DNA from 4 places in the uncultured Holdemanella sp. genome. Region 2 is predicted to be linked to each of the others. Evidence: riboswitches for the same ligand, from Rfam matches in the RefSeq annotation. Region 2 holds a riboswitch; each other region holds the start of a gene.
The links. Region 2 has a riboswitch for thiamine pyrophosphate ahead of thiD (bifunctional hydroxymethylpyrimidine kinase/phosphomethylpyrimidine kinase). Riboswitches for the same ligand answer to the same signal wherever they lie in the genome.

Region 1 (3,577 bases), on a different contig from region 2:
ATTTAATCCTCCAATCGCACAAACTGGAATATTGACAGCTGTACAAATATCATTTAGTGTTTCAACACTTGTAATCTTTGTCTTCACATGCGTCTTTGTCGGATAGATGGCACCACAACCTAAGTAATCAGCACCATCGGCTTCTGCTTTTTTGGCAACCTCTACTGTTTTTGCGGTAGCCCCAATAATACAATTTTCACCCATAATTTTACGAGCAATGGAAATAGGCATATCTTCATTTCCTAAATGAACACCACATCCTACAGCCATTGCGACATCGATACGATCATCAATAATTAATGGAATATGATAAAAATCAGTAATCTCTTTTACTTTTAAAGCGAGTTCATAATACTCTAAAGTCGACTTATTTTTTTCACGAAGCTGAATGATTGTTGCGCCACCAAGACATGCTCCTTTTACTTTATTTAAGAATGTTTCTTCATCATACCCATCTGAATTAGTAATAAAATATAATGTATAATCTACTTTTTTCATCCTAACACCTCAATTTTAAACAAAGATTCATCAAAACTAGTAAGCTTATAGATTTCATCCATAAAATGCATATGGAAAGTTCCTGGACCATTACACTCTGTCTTTTCTGCCGCTACCTCATAATAACAAGTTGCCTTTACACAAGCATTAAGCGGTGGAAAACTAGCCAAAAATGTAGCAATCGCAACATTTAACATGCATCCTGTTCCTGTAATTCTTGAAAGCATGTCACAACCATTTGAGATTAAATTCACTTCTTTACCATCTGTAATGACATCAATTTTACCGCTACACACAACTACACAACCAAGATTTAAAGCCATATCTTTTAGCCACTTACAACTTTCATAAATATTCTCTTCATCTTGAATATCTGCATCTACACCATGCGCATGACTTGTCATTCCATAAAAAGCCTTACACTCACTGATATTGCCTTTAATGACGGTTGGGCAATATAAAGAAACAAGTTCTTTGGCATAATTCAATCGAAGTGTTGAACAAGCCACTCCAACTAAATCTAAAATGAATGGAATTTTATTTTCTTTGGCACACTTAGCACTAATCATCATAGACTTAGCTCTTACATCATCAAAGTTACCTAAATTTAATGCCAAAGCCGCAGAATGGCAAGTGATATCATCAACTTCATCGGGGTGACAAGCCATAATTGGCTTAGCCCCCAAAGCTAATATAAGATTTGCACAATCATTAATTGATATCGGATTTGTGATACAGTGAATCAAATTATTTGTTTGTTTCAACAAATTTTTGCACTCCTAACTTTCTTTGAATATTTTCTAGGATACCACTACGAGACATTGACTTCAATAGAACATACGCAATACTTCCACCGATAATTGTACCCATTAAAAAGCTAGGTACATAGAACATCCAAGTAAGTCCAGTTCTACCCCATAAATAAGTCATTACTGGATATGAAAGAACAGAACCAATTAAACCAGTACCAATGATTTCACCAAGTACGGCAGCCCAGATTTTTCCTTTACTAACACGATATAAAATACCAGATAATGTAGCTCCAAAAATAGCTCCCGTTAAAGCCAATGGTGGAATTCCCATTACAGCCATACGAATTAAACCAATAGCTAAAGCACAAAGAAATGAATACCAAGGCCCCATAAATACAGCCATTGTGATATTAATAAGGTGTGCCATAGGACACATTCCTTCCACACGTAAAATGGGTGAAATGACCACTCCAACAGCTACCATCATTGAAAAAAAGACTAGGCTTAATAAGTAATTGTGTTTATTCATAATACTACCTCCTACAGATACAGATGGCCTAGAAAACACGCAAAAAACCATCTGTGGTTTCGGTATTAGACAAACAGTCCTCTCTCATCCTGTCAATTCAGGCTCCCTCGCTTGTTTTCTATACTCTAGGCGCTCCCCTACAGTAAGGTAGTAAAATAAAAAGACCTGCAACGTAAAAAGACAGGTCAAAAACACATCTATACTTCCTACGCCGGCATTATCCGTCAGGTTTAATGGGTCGAAGTCGAACTTCCTCTCAGCAATAGCTCCCCAGATTTATTTACTACATTTAGAATTTTAGTACAAAACAATACAAAGTGCAAGCCAATATGTAATCAATCATGAAACAATACAAAAATTATTTCTTATCTATCTTCTTATTCTATATGTTGTATTTATTATTCAAAACCATCCTATCTCAAGATAATTAATGCTTATTTTAGCTTTTCAACAACTTTTAAAAACTTCTTCTCATTCATAACATCATTCGTTACATAATCACCATTGTAAAATAGCGCATATGTGGTGATAGGTGTTGGCGCATTTTGCGCCTTTTCTTTTGTATCTAGATGAATCGCTTTAAATTCTATATTTTGTTTTTTTGAAACATTCTCGATAATCGGAGCATACTTCGCATTAAAAGGACATTGGCTTGTATAATACAAGACAAAACCAGACTCTTCGATATGACATTCTTTCGCACAAGATTTAAATTTAGGTGCATCCGAATCATTAAAAGCTAAATACCACAATTGTATTCCATTGCTCGCTTCATCACACACTTTAAAACCTTTATATGTTAAAAACTTAGGATCTGCAAGATACGGCATTTTCTTTTTACTAGATAAGATACAAATTCCATCCATTCCCTTCTTCTTGCTGCCCTCAATACACATATTTAATAATTCATTGGAATATCCATGTCCCTTTAAAGATCCAGAAACCCATAGACAATCAATATACATATAATGATCTGCAGTGAGTGGAATCCACGCATTGTTTGCCGGAATATATTCAATAAAACATTTCCCTCTTACACTTGATTTAATAAAGACAAGACCTTCTTCAAAACGACAAGACAACCAATCTTTCTTTGATCTTACTTGAACATCTGAATTATTACTTATGGCACAACAAATGTGTTCTTGTTCTATATTTTCTTTTGTGACATATACATAATCCATGATTCAACACCTCAAAATCAGTATACTAAAAGAAGTTGAAATCAATCAACTCAAAATTACTGTTTATATCAGTTTCATCTTAATGATTCATTATCAGGTATTCGTGTAATTTAGTGTCAAAAATCGATAAAAATACATCGAAAATTATACGATTATTTTATATATAATCACGCTAAACAACACGTAACATATAAAGGAGTTGAAATCAATCAACTCCTAAGTGTTTTATTTATCGAATTTAATGACAGCCTGTGCAGCAGCAAGTCTAGCGATTGGTACACGATATGGTGAACAAGATACGTAGTTCAATCCAACTCTATGACAGAATTCAATACTTGCTGGATCACCACCATGTTCTCCACAAATACCTAATTTAATATTTGGACGAGTACTTCTTCCAAGCTCTGTAGCCATCTTAACAAGTTTTCCAACACCTCTTTGGTCTAAGTGCGCAAATGGATCGGATTCAAAGATTTTCTTGTCATAGTAATCTTGTAAGAATCCACCTGCATCATCTCTTGAGAATCCAAATGTCATCTGTGTCAAGTCATTTGTACCAAATGAGAAGAATTCAGCTTCTTTTGCGATTTCATCTGCTAATAATGCAGCACGAG
Region 2 (3,577 bases):
ATACGATTGATTCATCAAACTAGAATAGAGATCTTCATCCAAATCTGTTTTTAATTTTTTCCTATAAGTTGACTTCATTATTGAATTAATAGAGGTCGTCATCAATGTATATACAAGAAATAAAACACTTGCAAAAAGACATGTACCCGCTTTTTCAAAATGATTATTAAATGCAACATCCGATATTAATTGGATTACATACGCCAAAAACAAAGGTACAACCCCCGCAAATAAACTAGTACACAATGTACCTATAAAATATTTTTTATTTCTCAATATATATCGACACATTCTCATCCATCCCCTACTTAATTTAATAGTATATACCTACCACATCCCGTTATCTTTCTTTTTTAACAATTAGCTTCAAAAATTGATTCTTCTACACAAATATGAAAAGTGTTAAAATTAAGTGAATTATGAAGCGAGGAATGCTATGTATTATTTAAAGATCAATGATTCCGATAAAAAGAAAATTGGATACCTAATCCATCTATATCGAACTCAACAATTTAAACATCTATCACAAAATTCTTTTTTGTTAAATGAGTATAATGAGCCAATATGCACTCGACAAACACTTAGTAAAATAGAACAGGGTGTTATTATTAAAAACGATTCTATTTATGAAGAATTACTAAAAAAGGTGAATCTAAAATTCAATACGGATTATTGTATTGAAGAATTCCTGCCAACTTCCATTTTTTCTGATTTATTAAATGCTTGCGATTATTATAATTTAGAAAAGCTTATATCCATCTCTGAATCCTATATAAAACAATTAAATCCATTCAAAGAATACATTTTCTTTCATGAATACTACGAGTGTTTCAAATGGATCTACACCTATTATTCCTCATTTGAACTTCCGACTCTTCAAAGCACTGAATATATTATTTCCCTAAAAAACATTATCAATTCTAACCTCTATGAAGTCATGATAGATCTAGTTTTTAAGAAACGAACAATTAGTGGAATTTATGATTTTTCCTACTTTGATTTTAAAAATTCAAACAGCATGATTAATCGTGGAAACCATATGATGATTTTATATAATCAATCCAAATTGTCTGAAATGCTTGATTATTGTCAAGATTTAGAAGAGGAATATTCCAGTAAAAACAATTATATTCGTCTTCTCGACATTTATTCTCTAAAAGGATTTGCCTTTTCAAATACAGAAAAAGAAAAATTTGAAAAATTAGTTTCTCAAATAAATCATATAGTAGAAGCACACAATTCAAACATACCTAAAATTAAAATATCTCAACTTCTAAAGAATATCGGTCTACAAGCCTTTAGAATTGATATGTACGACATAGCCATAAATTATCTTGAACAATATATAGCTATGGATTCCCCTTATGCGAATATTGTAGGTATCGATTTATGCATTTCTTATCAAAAGACAAATAAAATCAATCAACTTAAATCCTTTATACAATCCAAAGAAGTATACAAAGGTGATAGCCAATACGAAAATCTTTTGAACTACTTCATTTTGAAATATAAATATCAAACTGACAATGATGAACTATCCTATTTTATAGTGAATAAAGTACCTATTATAATCGATAATACTATGGGGAAATATAAACAATTCTTTTATGAAGAATTAAGTATGCTTGTCGAACAAACCAAGCGTTATAAAGACTTGAAAACATATTTAGATTCAACCAGTGATATGTTACCAATTTGAAAAAGCGGAAATCGAACGAGTAATTATTTATCAAACTAATAATAATATTAGATATAAAATACATATTCAATTTCTCATTAGGAACATTCTCTCTATATTATTTGATGTTAGCATATAAATAGGACTAGTCAAAAAGAGAAAATCACCAACAAAGATTATTGAATGATTATTGATTTACTTGTTACAAAGGAACTATAATAAACATGTTGAAAAATGGGGAGCTGAGTGGCTGAGAGTAGGTTCGACCTTGACCCTGAAACCTGATTTGGATAATGCCAACGTAGGGATGATATCTTTATTGTATGTTAGCTGCAGATTAGGTTTTTCTGCAGCTTTTTGTTTTTTGATTAGAATATGGCGGCAAATTGGGGGCACCACCTTATGTCGCATTAAAAAAGTAATGCAGGAAGGAGATAGAAAATGAAAACAGCATTAACAATCGCTGGAAGTGATTCCAGTGGAGGCGCTGGTATCCAGGCGGATATCAAAACAATGTGCGCAAATCACGTATTTGCGACGAGTGCAATTACAGCACTAACGGCACAGAATACATTAGGTGTTACAGGAATTATGGAAGTAACACCAGAATTTCTTGGGGAGCAGCTAGATGCAGTCTTTACAGATATTTATCCAGATGCTGTGAAGATTGGAATGGTTTCTAGTTCTGATCTGATTCATATGATTGCTTCAAAACTGCAGGAATATAAGGCAGCTAACATTGTTGTGGATCCGGTGATGGTCGCAACAAGCGGCGCAAAACTTATTAGTGATGATGCAATTGAAACATTGAAAAAAGAATTGTTGCCTTTAGCAACAGTCATTACACCAAATATTCCAGAAGCAGAAGTTCTAGCGGATATGAAGATTGCAAATGAAGAAGAAATGATTATCGCTGCTGAAAAAATTTCTAAAAAATTTGGATGTGCAATTCTGGTAAAGGGTGGTCATCAAATCAATGATGCAAATGATCTGTTGTATAGAGATGACGCATATACATGGTTTCATGGAAAACGTATTAACAACTCTAATACACATGGAACAGGATGTACATTATCCAGTGCTATCGCATCCAATCTTGCAAAGGGATATGATTTGGATACATCCGTAAAACGTGCAAAGGATTATATTTCTGGAGCATTGAATGCAATGCTTGATCTTGGTAAGGGATCTGGACCAATGGATCATTCATTCGCAATTGATAATGAATATGCAAAGGAGAATGTTCAATGAAAAAAACTTCTTTGTTTGAAAATGCATTGATCTGGTTTGGTGCAGGTGTTTCTATTGCAGAAATACTGACAGGTACATATCTTGCACCTTTAGGATTGAAAAATGGTATTTTAGCCATTGTGGCTGGACATGTCATTGGCTGTATCTTATTGTTCCTGGCTGGTGTTATTGGTGGGAAAATGCGCTTAAGTGCGATGGATTCTACAAAGATGAGCTTTGGACAGAAAGGTTGTCTTTTGTTTGCGGCATTAAATGTACTGCAGCTTGTTGGATGGACAGCAATCATGATTTATGATGGTGCACTTGCGGCAGATGGTATTATGCATACAGGTGCATGGATCTGGTGTTTGATTATTGGTATCTTGATTCTTGTATGGATTGGTGTTGGTATTACAAACCTTGGAAAAATCAATACAGTTGCGATGGTTGCTTTATTTGTTTTGACTTTAATGCTTAGCAAATTTATCTTCTTTGATGGAAACAGTGCAGTTGTATGTACAGAAGCAATGACGTTTGGTGCAGGTGTTGAACTTGCAATTGCGATGCCTTTGAGCTGGCTGCCTTTGATCAGTGACTATACACGTGAAGCGGAAGATCCTGTGAAGGCTAGTTTAGTTAGTAGTATTGTGTATGGAATCGTTAGCTGCT
Region 3 (3,577 bases), on a different contig from region 2:
GTTTAAATCATATCCATCTTGTAACGCTTTAATAATAGCCCAACCATAGAATTCCCATCCAAGATTCACTTTATTCTTTCCTACTTCATCACTAAGTCCTGCAATACCAGATCCGTCTGATCCTACAATGTTTAATTTACTAAAATCAGCACCCGCTTCATTCATAACCGCTTTAATAACGGCTTCTTCACTTGGTGCTCCCCATCCTGCATATGTCTTTCCTTCAAAATCCTTTACAGAATTGATGTTTGCGCTCTTCAAAGAAACAAATCCAGAAGTATTATGTTGAATAATTGTCGCAATCGTTTTAATTGGAAGTGGATCTTCACTAGTTAAGGCATATGTAACATCTTCCTGGTAAGAAACGCCAAAATCAGCTTTTCCGGCTGCAACCATAGAAGTTGTCGCATTATCACCTGGTTCAATAATATCTACATCTAAACCAGCTTCTTTATAATACCCCTTGTTTTTTGCCACATAAAAACCAGTGTGGTTTGTGTTTGGCGTATAATCCAACATCAATGTAACCTTAGTCAATTTGTCATCTGAATTTGATGTTTGAGCACAGCCAACTAAGCTTAACGCAACTGCAGCTGCACACATTGCTTTTAAAATTTTCATTTTCTTTCTCCTTTTCGTAAATGTGGAAACAATATTTTTTCCAATAAAGACACCCCTAAATTCAATAAGATGCTCCAAAATATAATCATCAATACACACGCAAAAACTTTATCTAACATATACCCATTTTTCACACGAAGCATATAATAGCCAAGTCCTGCTCTACTTGAAAGCCATTCACCTACAATAGCTCCGCCAACACAATAAGTAGCCGCTACTTTTAATCCTGAAAATAAGCCAATGGCACCAGAAGGAATCTTAACAATTTTATAGATTTGAAATAGATTGGCACCAAAACTTTTTAATAAATTGATTTCTTTTTCACTCACTTGCGACAAAGCATCCGTAAAGGATATCGCAATAGGAAAAAAGCACATAAATATAACAATCAAGATTTTAGGCAACAAATCAAATCCAAACCAAATTGAAAATAAAGGTCCTAAAACCATAATGGGAACGGTTTGTGTCACAATTAAATATGGATAAATACTTGTCTTAAATGTTTTGGATAGATCCATACCAATGGAAATCACTATCGCAAAGAAAGTACTTATCAACAGTCCTAAAACAGATTCTTCCAATGTAACAAGTGAATGTTGCATCAAAATATCCATATTCTCAATAAGAGTACTGATGATTTTTGATGGGCTAGGCAAAATATAAAGTGAAATATCAAATGCACGAACATATAATTCCCAGCTACCAATCACTAGAATAAACACAAGCAACGGCATGACAATTCTACGATTTTTCTTCATTATTGCCTCCTTTCCAAAATAAAAAAGGCACCCTAGAGTGCCACTATCAATCGATATGACTCCCTACGCTAGAATTAACCAGATCAGGTAATAAGGGTTTTTCTCAGCAATTGCACCCCTGTCATGTGTGTTTTTACTTGCCCATCGATTATATCACAATCTTAGACTAATTTATATTTCTGGCATATATCCTCTACAATTTCATCTAAACTTTTACCATCCATTGAAATCGAATCCATTTTTGATGCATATAAAGTATGGAAATAATCAAAATCCGCCTGTATTTCTCGCATATAATATGCCTTATGCTTATTTAGATACGATTGTGGGATGTGCAAAAGATTATCATTATCATCCGTGAATACCAAGCGTTTAAAAATATTTTCTGTTCGATCCGTTAAGTCGAAACAAATAATATCTGAATCTTCAAAGAAATCTTCATATGCATCTAAATACGCAATAGGACTTAAGGCAATCACTACATTTTCATTTTCTTGAATCCAAGAAGAAATCATTTCTGCACGCAATTCATCCCGTTCATATTGATCATTATATTCATCTTGAAAACCAAGCATTGTTCCATACTTTTCTTTGATTTTCGTATCCATATCGATAAAATCGTAACCTATTTTCTTTGCCAACAACTCACCAACAGTACTCTTTCCAATGTTACCCATCCCAAAAATTAATATTTTCATTTTGCACCTCTATATACGCCTACTTATCTTATTTTCTACTTCTGCAATTCTTGCTGCAACCTTCTTTACTTCCAACATCTTCCATGCTTCTAAGTAAGGTAGAAATTCCTCTGTTCCATCTTTCTCTATTTTATCAAGCACACGCATGACAACCTGTCTATTTACTTCTTTCATCTCAAATAGAACACGAGCCTTTTTTTCTTCTACATCTAAACAGATTTTCTGATAAAGTTCTTGGGCAAAGGTTTCTTTTTCGATTTGCCATCCTTTATCTGAAAACACCAATAAAGGTAGACGATAATCGTACTCAATTCTGAGATAATCTTTCTTGATCATCCAATCAATGCATTTTGTGATATCATCCAACTTCATATCTTGATAATATCCATAAGCAGGACATTCATTTAGTTTATGTTCAAATATCTTTTTATCCTTTGAACCCTTTAATATTTTCGCCAGCATACTTCTTCCACCAGTCGAAATCAATTCATCTGCCCCTCTTAAAATCATTTGTATATCCTCTTGTGGTAAATCTTTAATTTCTCCTGCATCCAGAATAACTGGCACTCTACGTACTTTTTTACTCATACATGTTTTTCCTCTACATCATTACACGAATCAATCCACACAAAATTAAATGTCCCACATAGAACCAATAGAAGAACCATTTCATAAATGTACTCTTTCCTCTTGTTCCATCATATAAAGACATAATTGGATATACTAAAACAATTCCAAACTGCAACAAACCATAAACTACATCAATACATAAACAATAGACTATTACATACATGGAAATATATAAGGCCATACCTAATACTTGTTTTTTTAAATTACCTTGATTTTTGTAAATATGGTTTGTACAAAGAACTGGAAAGCATGACCAATCACTTGGAAATGCCAACAAACAAAGAATTAGAATACAACCTATTTTCTTTACATCTTTCCAATCTTGATCTTCTACCCATAAACCAATCACCGATAAGAATAGTGGCCAAATAATACTTGTTTGATTTAAGAAGGATTCTTTAAATGGAATCAAAGATATGCCAAAACAGAAGTTATACGCAAAGTGAGCGATAATTGAAAAAATCAATAATCTTTCTAAATATTTCTTTAAACTATGCGTATGCGTATAACCTTCAACCACCATAAACCACATAATAGGTGCTGCCACTCGTCCAATTAAATGTATCAATAAAAGCCACCAGAATTTTTCATAATTCGGATAAAATGTAGTTGCGAAATGATCCATAAACATCGCAATGATCGCAATCATCTTGATTTGATTTCCATTTAACTTTTTTATCATCCTGTAACACCTTCTCCTACATTAGGTTCAAAGTGCGAATAAACAACATCTGCACCAAATAAAAGAAGTAAAACTAAACAGGCAGCAGATAATCTTTTATTTAAATGTTCTTTAACCCAGTTATCAATTAGTGGTGCAATCACATAGACAAAAGCCATACCACCAACGCCAAACACCAATAAACCTTC
Region 4 (3,577 bases), on a different contig from region 2:
AGATTATACACATCTTCTTCATTAAAATTATATGAAGTATTCCCTGCGATTTCAATCAGATTCATTTGGTAGTCATGAAAATAGGATTCAAACCTTTCACCCACCTCTACTAACTCAGAAAGCTTACTAGCTGCATTCCAAGGCTTTTCGCCTGTATAAAATACTAGAATGTGCACCATGGGTAGTTTTTCTTTCGTTTTATTCTTCTTTGACTTCTTTAACATTCGATCATAAGCTACAAACTCATATGCAGCCGCTCTTACAACCATCGAAGCATCCACATAACTTTGATTCTCAATAATGAATGCACTATAAAAATTTCCATCATTATACTTACGAATTACATCCACATGCTTTTCTAGATCCATATTTGAATCATTCATCTCTGAATCAAGTTCCATACAGTTTTCAGGTTTAAGAACTCTTTCTCCATCAAAGAAGTACGCATTAAAGAAGTCGACAAAATAGGCATTGTTTTCTAGAAATTCTTTCATTGTTTTATCTTTTGATTTATTCATGTGATTTCATCACCTCCTATCTCATATACGAAATAAATTGAGGTTTTTCAAAAAAAGATGCATATTTTGATAATTTCACATAATTCAATCTGATTTCACAACATTTACCAAAGTTATACTAAATTTATGACAACAAGGAATGTTATTCTATAAGTGCCTTAAAGATAAGGCAATGAATATAGAAATAAACCAATATTCATATCTCTCTCCTAAAAAAAATAATAAACAAAAAGAGACCATTCTAGACGCCAACACTAGAATGGTTTCTTTTTATTATTATTTATATTCTGTTGTATATTCATTGTCTATCGCAAACGAATGATCCATAGGTCCTGAGCCTTTGCCCAAATCTAGCATTGCTTCTAATGCGCCAGAAATATAATCTTTTGCACGTTTTACCGAAGCATCTAAATCAAATCCTTTCGCAAGATTTGAAGCAATCGCACTCGATAAAGTACATCCCGTACCATGAGTATTTGAATTATGAATACGTTTTCCTTTAAACCAAGTAAACGAATCATTTCTATATAATAAATCATTCGCATCATTAATTTGCCTTATATTCCTTTAGTTTCTCTGCAATCATTTCTATCAAACCAGAACTTGACACCATTCCAATCTTTACGGCATCTGGATAAATATCCGTAAATATCTCATCTAACTGTTCACCTAAAAATTCAGGCGTTACATCCATAATACCTGTTACTCCCAAAGTATTTTGCGCTGTTAATGCCGTAATTGCACTTGTCGCAAATACATGGTTAGCACACATCGTCTTAATGTCTGCTTGAATTCCTGCTCCTCCACTTGAATCACTTCCCGCAATTATCAATGCACTTTGCATCTAAATCTCTCCAATCTTTTATTTTAACTACTTTAAACCCAGCTTTTCTTGCCACATCTATACAATAGTCTGCATCCTCAAACACAACTATATCTTTCGGACTTTGTTTTAAAGTACTAGCACAAGCCAAATAAAAATTCGGATCATCCTTTGGCTTATTCACCTTTGAACAAGTTATAATGTCTTTAAAATAATCTAGAACCCCAAGTCTTTTTAACGCAATTTTTACAAGCTCTTCATCACAACTCGTACCAATCACATTCATTGAATCAAAATGTGAAATAAAATCTTTAAACCCAGGCATAAGATTCACTTCATACTTGTAGAAATCGGATATAAGATTCAACACCGAAGAAATGATTACTTCCTCTGATTTATTGATTTTATAATGCTTCTTTAAATACTCTGCACTTTGCTCTAAACTCATTTTGGAAACAATTTCATCAAGATTTTCTTCTGGAATCCTATCTAAACTTTGTATATATCGACTCGCCAAAGTATTCCATACTTCCATTGAATCAAGTATTGTTCCATCCACATCAAAAATAGAATAATTCATTTTCTCACCATTAAGAAAAAAGCTGCAGAAAACCAATCTGCAGCTCACTATCAAAAAGATATAATTCCCTACGTTGGCATTATCCAAATCAGGTTATTGGGTCTAGGACTAACCTACTCTCAGCTTAAAAGCTCCCCTTTTTTAACAGCAATATTATAAGTCTTTCGTTGCGACTAAATCAACACCCGTACCACAAATATCAGAAACAATCACATCTTTGCGATGTACAGGTGCCTTAACTACCACACGGTTCAATTCCTTCATCACATCAAAAATCTTTTCCTTTGGAATATCCCCATTGGTTTTCACACTCAATCTCTCAATCTCAGCACCCACAATTTTTACAGTACTTGTCACAACACGAATTGGGTGCGTACACTCTTTCTTTCCATAGATTGCACCTCTAGGACAACCATTTCCAGTTACTTTATAATCATTTTCTTCATCAACTTTTAAATGACAACCCTTAGGACATGTTATACAAATTAACTCTCTCATTACGCATCCTCCTCAATAGATACAACCAATTCTTTATCTGCTTTTTCAAGCAACATCTTAGGAATTGATACCTTCTCCATTTCACTTGGAATCACATGCTCTTTTTTAAACCTTGCGATTACAGTATCCCCATCCTTCACGACAATATTTACCTGTTGTGTCGGTCTTCTTACACGGAAAGAAAGTTCAACACTTTTTTCTACATTGTTTTTACGAATATATTGCGGAACCACATACGAAATATTATTTCCATTTACCGTTCTAACAACATGATCTTTAGGTACTTCCCCATTTAAAATATATTGACCAGCACCCATTCCAGCCTTTTCACTTTCCAAACTTACAAAATCCACAAGATCATGCACATGCACAACATTACCTGAAGCGAATACTCCATCCATAGAAGTCTCCATATTTTCATATACAACAGGACCATGTGTTCTAGTATCCATTTCAACACCTAATCCATTTGATAATTCATTTTCCGGAATTAATCCAACCGACAATAAGACGCAGTCACAATCAAATTCCATTTCTGTTCCTTCGATTGGATTTCTATTTTCATCCACCTTAGAAACAACAACCTTTTCTACTCTAGACTTACCCACAATATCTGTAATTGTATGACTTAAATACAATGGGATATCATAATCATGTAGGCACTGAACAATATTACGATTCAAACCATTCGAATAAGGCATAACTTCAACAACTGCCAAGACTTTTGCACCTTCCAAAGTCATTCTACGAGCCATAATCAAACCAATATCACCACTGCCCAAGATTACAACTCTTTTGCCAGGCATATACCCTTCAATATTCACATATCGCTGTGCAGCACCAGCCGTAAACACACCCGAAGCTCTAGTACCTGGAATCGCAATCGCACCACGCGTTCTTTCACGACAACCCATATTTAAAATGATAGATTTAGCCTGAATCATTAAATATCCATGAATACTACTTGAACAATACACCATTTTATCTGGAGTAATCTCTATAACCATTGTATCCAATAAAATATCAATATCTGTTTTATTAACTTCATCAATATATTTACCTGCATATTCAGGACCTGTTAACTCTTCTTTAAAGTGGTGTAACCCAAAACCATTATGAATACACTGATTTAAAATCCCACCAAGCTCCTTATCACGT

Region 1: another riboswitch for thiamine pyrophosphate. It lies ahead of thiW (energy coupling factor transporter S component ThiW); the one in region 2 lies ahead of thiD (bifunctional hydroxymethylpyrimidine kinase/phosphomethylpyrimidine kinase).
Region 3: another riboswitch for thiamine pyrophosphate. It lies ahead of Q3907_RS02300 (ABC transporter permease); the one in region 2 lies ahead of thiD (bifunctional hydroxymethylpyrimidine kinase/phosphomethylpyrimidine kinase).
Region 4: another riboswitch for thiamine pyrophosphate. It lies ahead of Q3907_RS05580 (HAD family phosphatase); the one in region 2 lies ahead of thiD (bifunctional hydroxymethylpyrimidine kinase/phosphomethylpyrimidine kinase).

The regions. Positions count from the first base shown of each region.
Region 1 is NZ_CATVYQ010000001.1:38,913-42,489, reverse strand. Features, by position in the region: gene thiE (thiamine phosphate synthase) at 1-498, opposite strand, end outside; gene thiM (hydroxyethylthiazole kinase) at 495-1,265, opposite strand; gene thiW (energy coupling factor transporter S component ThiW) at 1,246-1,779, opposite strand; TPP riboswitch at 1,966-2,062, opposite strand; gene Q3907_RS00205 (YoaP domain-containing protein) at 2,214-2,963, opposite strand; gene ppdK (pyruvate, phosphate dikinase) at 3,189-3,577, opposite strand, start outside.
Region 2 is NZ_CATVYQ010000062.1:1,107-4,683, reverse strand. Features, by position in the region: gene Q3907_RS09710 (ABC transporter ATP-binding protein) at 1-291, opposite strand, end outside; gene Q3907_RS09705 (hypothetical protein) at 437-1,699, shown strand; TPP riboswitch at 1,904-2,003, shown strand; gene thiD (bifunctional hydroxymethylpyrimidine kinase/phosphomethylpyrimidine kinase) at 2,120-2,929, shown strand; gene cytX (putative hydroxymethylpyrimidine transporter CytX) at 2,926-3,577, shown strand, end outside.
Region 3 is NZ_CATVYQ010000007.1:13,659-17,235, reverse strand. Features, by position in the region: gene Q3907_RS02305 (ABC transporter substrate-binding protein) at 1-621, opposite strand, end outside; gene Q3907_RS02300 (ABC transporter permease) at 618-1,379, opposite strand; TPP riboswitch at 1,423-1,509, opposite strand; gene Q3907_RS02295 (shikimate kinase) at 1,541-2,077, opposite strand; gene Q3907_RS02290 (RQC-minor-1 family DNA-binding protein) at 2,087-2,665, opposite strand; gene Q3907_RS02285 (TraX family protein) at 2,679-3,389, opposite strand; gene Q3907_RS02280 (DUF975 family protein) at 3,386-3,577, opposite strand, start outside.
Region 4 is NZ_CATVYQ010000023.1:3,235-6,811, forward strand. Features, by position in the region: gene Q3907_RS05570 (Rpn family recombination-promoting nuclease/putative transposase) at 1-518, opposite strand, end outside; partial or broken gene Q3907_RS05575 (hydroxymethylpyrimidine/phosphomethylpyrimidine kinase) at 795-1,362, opposite strand; gene Q3907_RS05580 (HAD family phosphatase) at 1,331-1,921, opposite strand; TPP riboswitch at 1,970-2,069, opposite strand; gene Q3907_RS05585 (DUF1667 domain-containing protein) at 2,075-2,419, opposite strand; gene Q3907_RS05590 (NAD(P)/FAD-dependent oxidoreductase) at 2,419-3,577, opposite strand, start outside.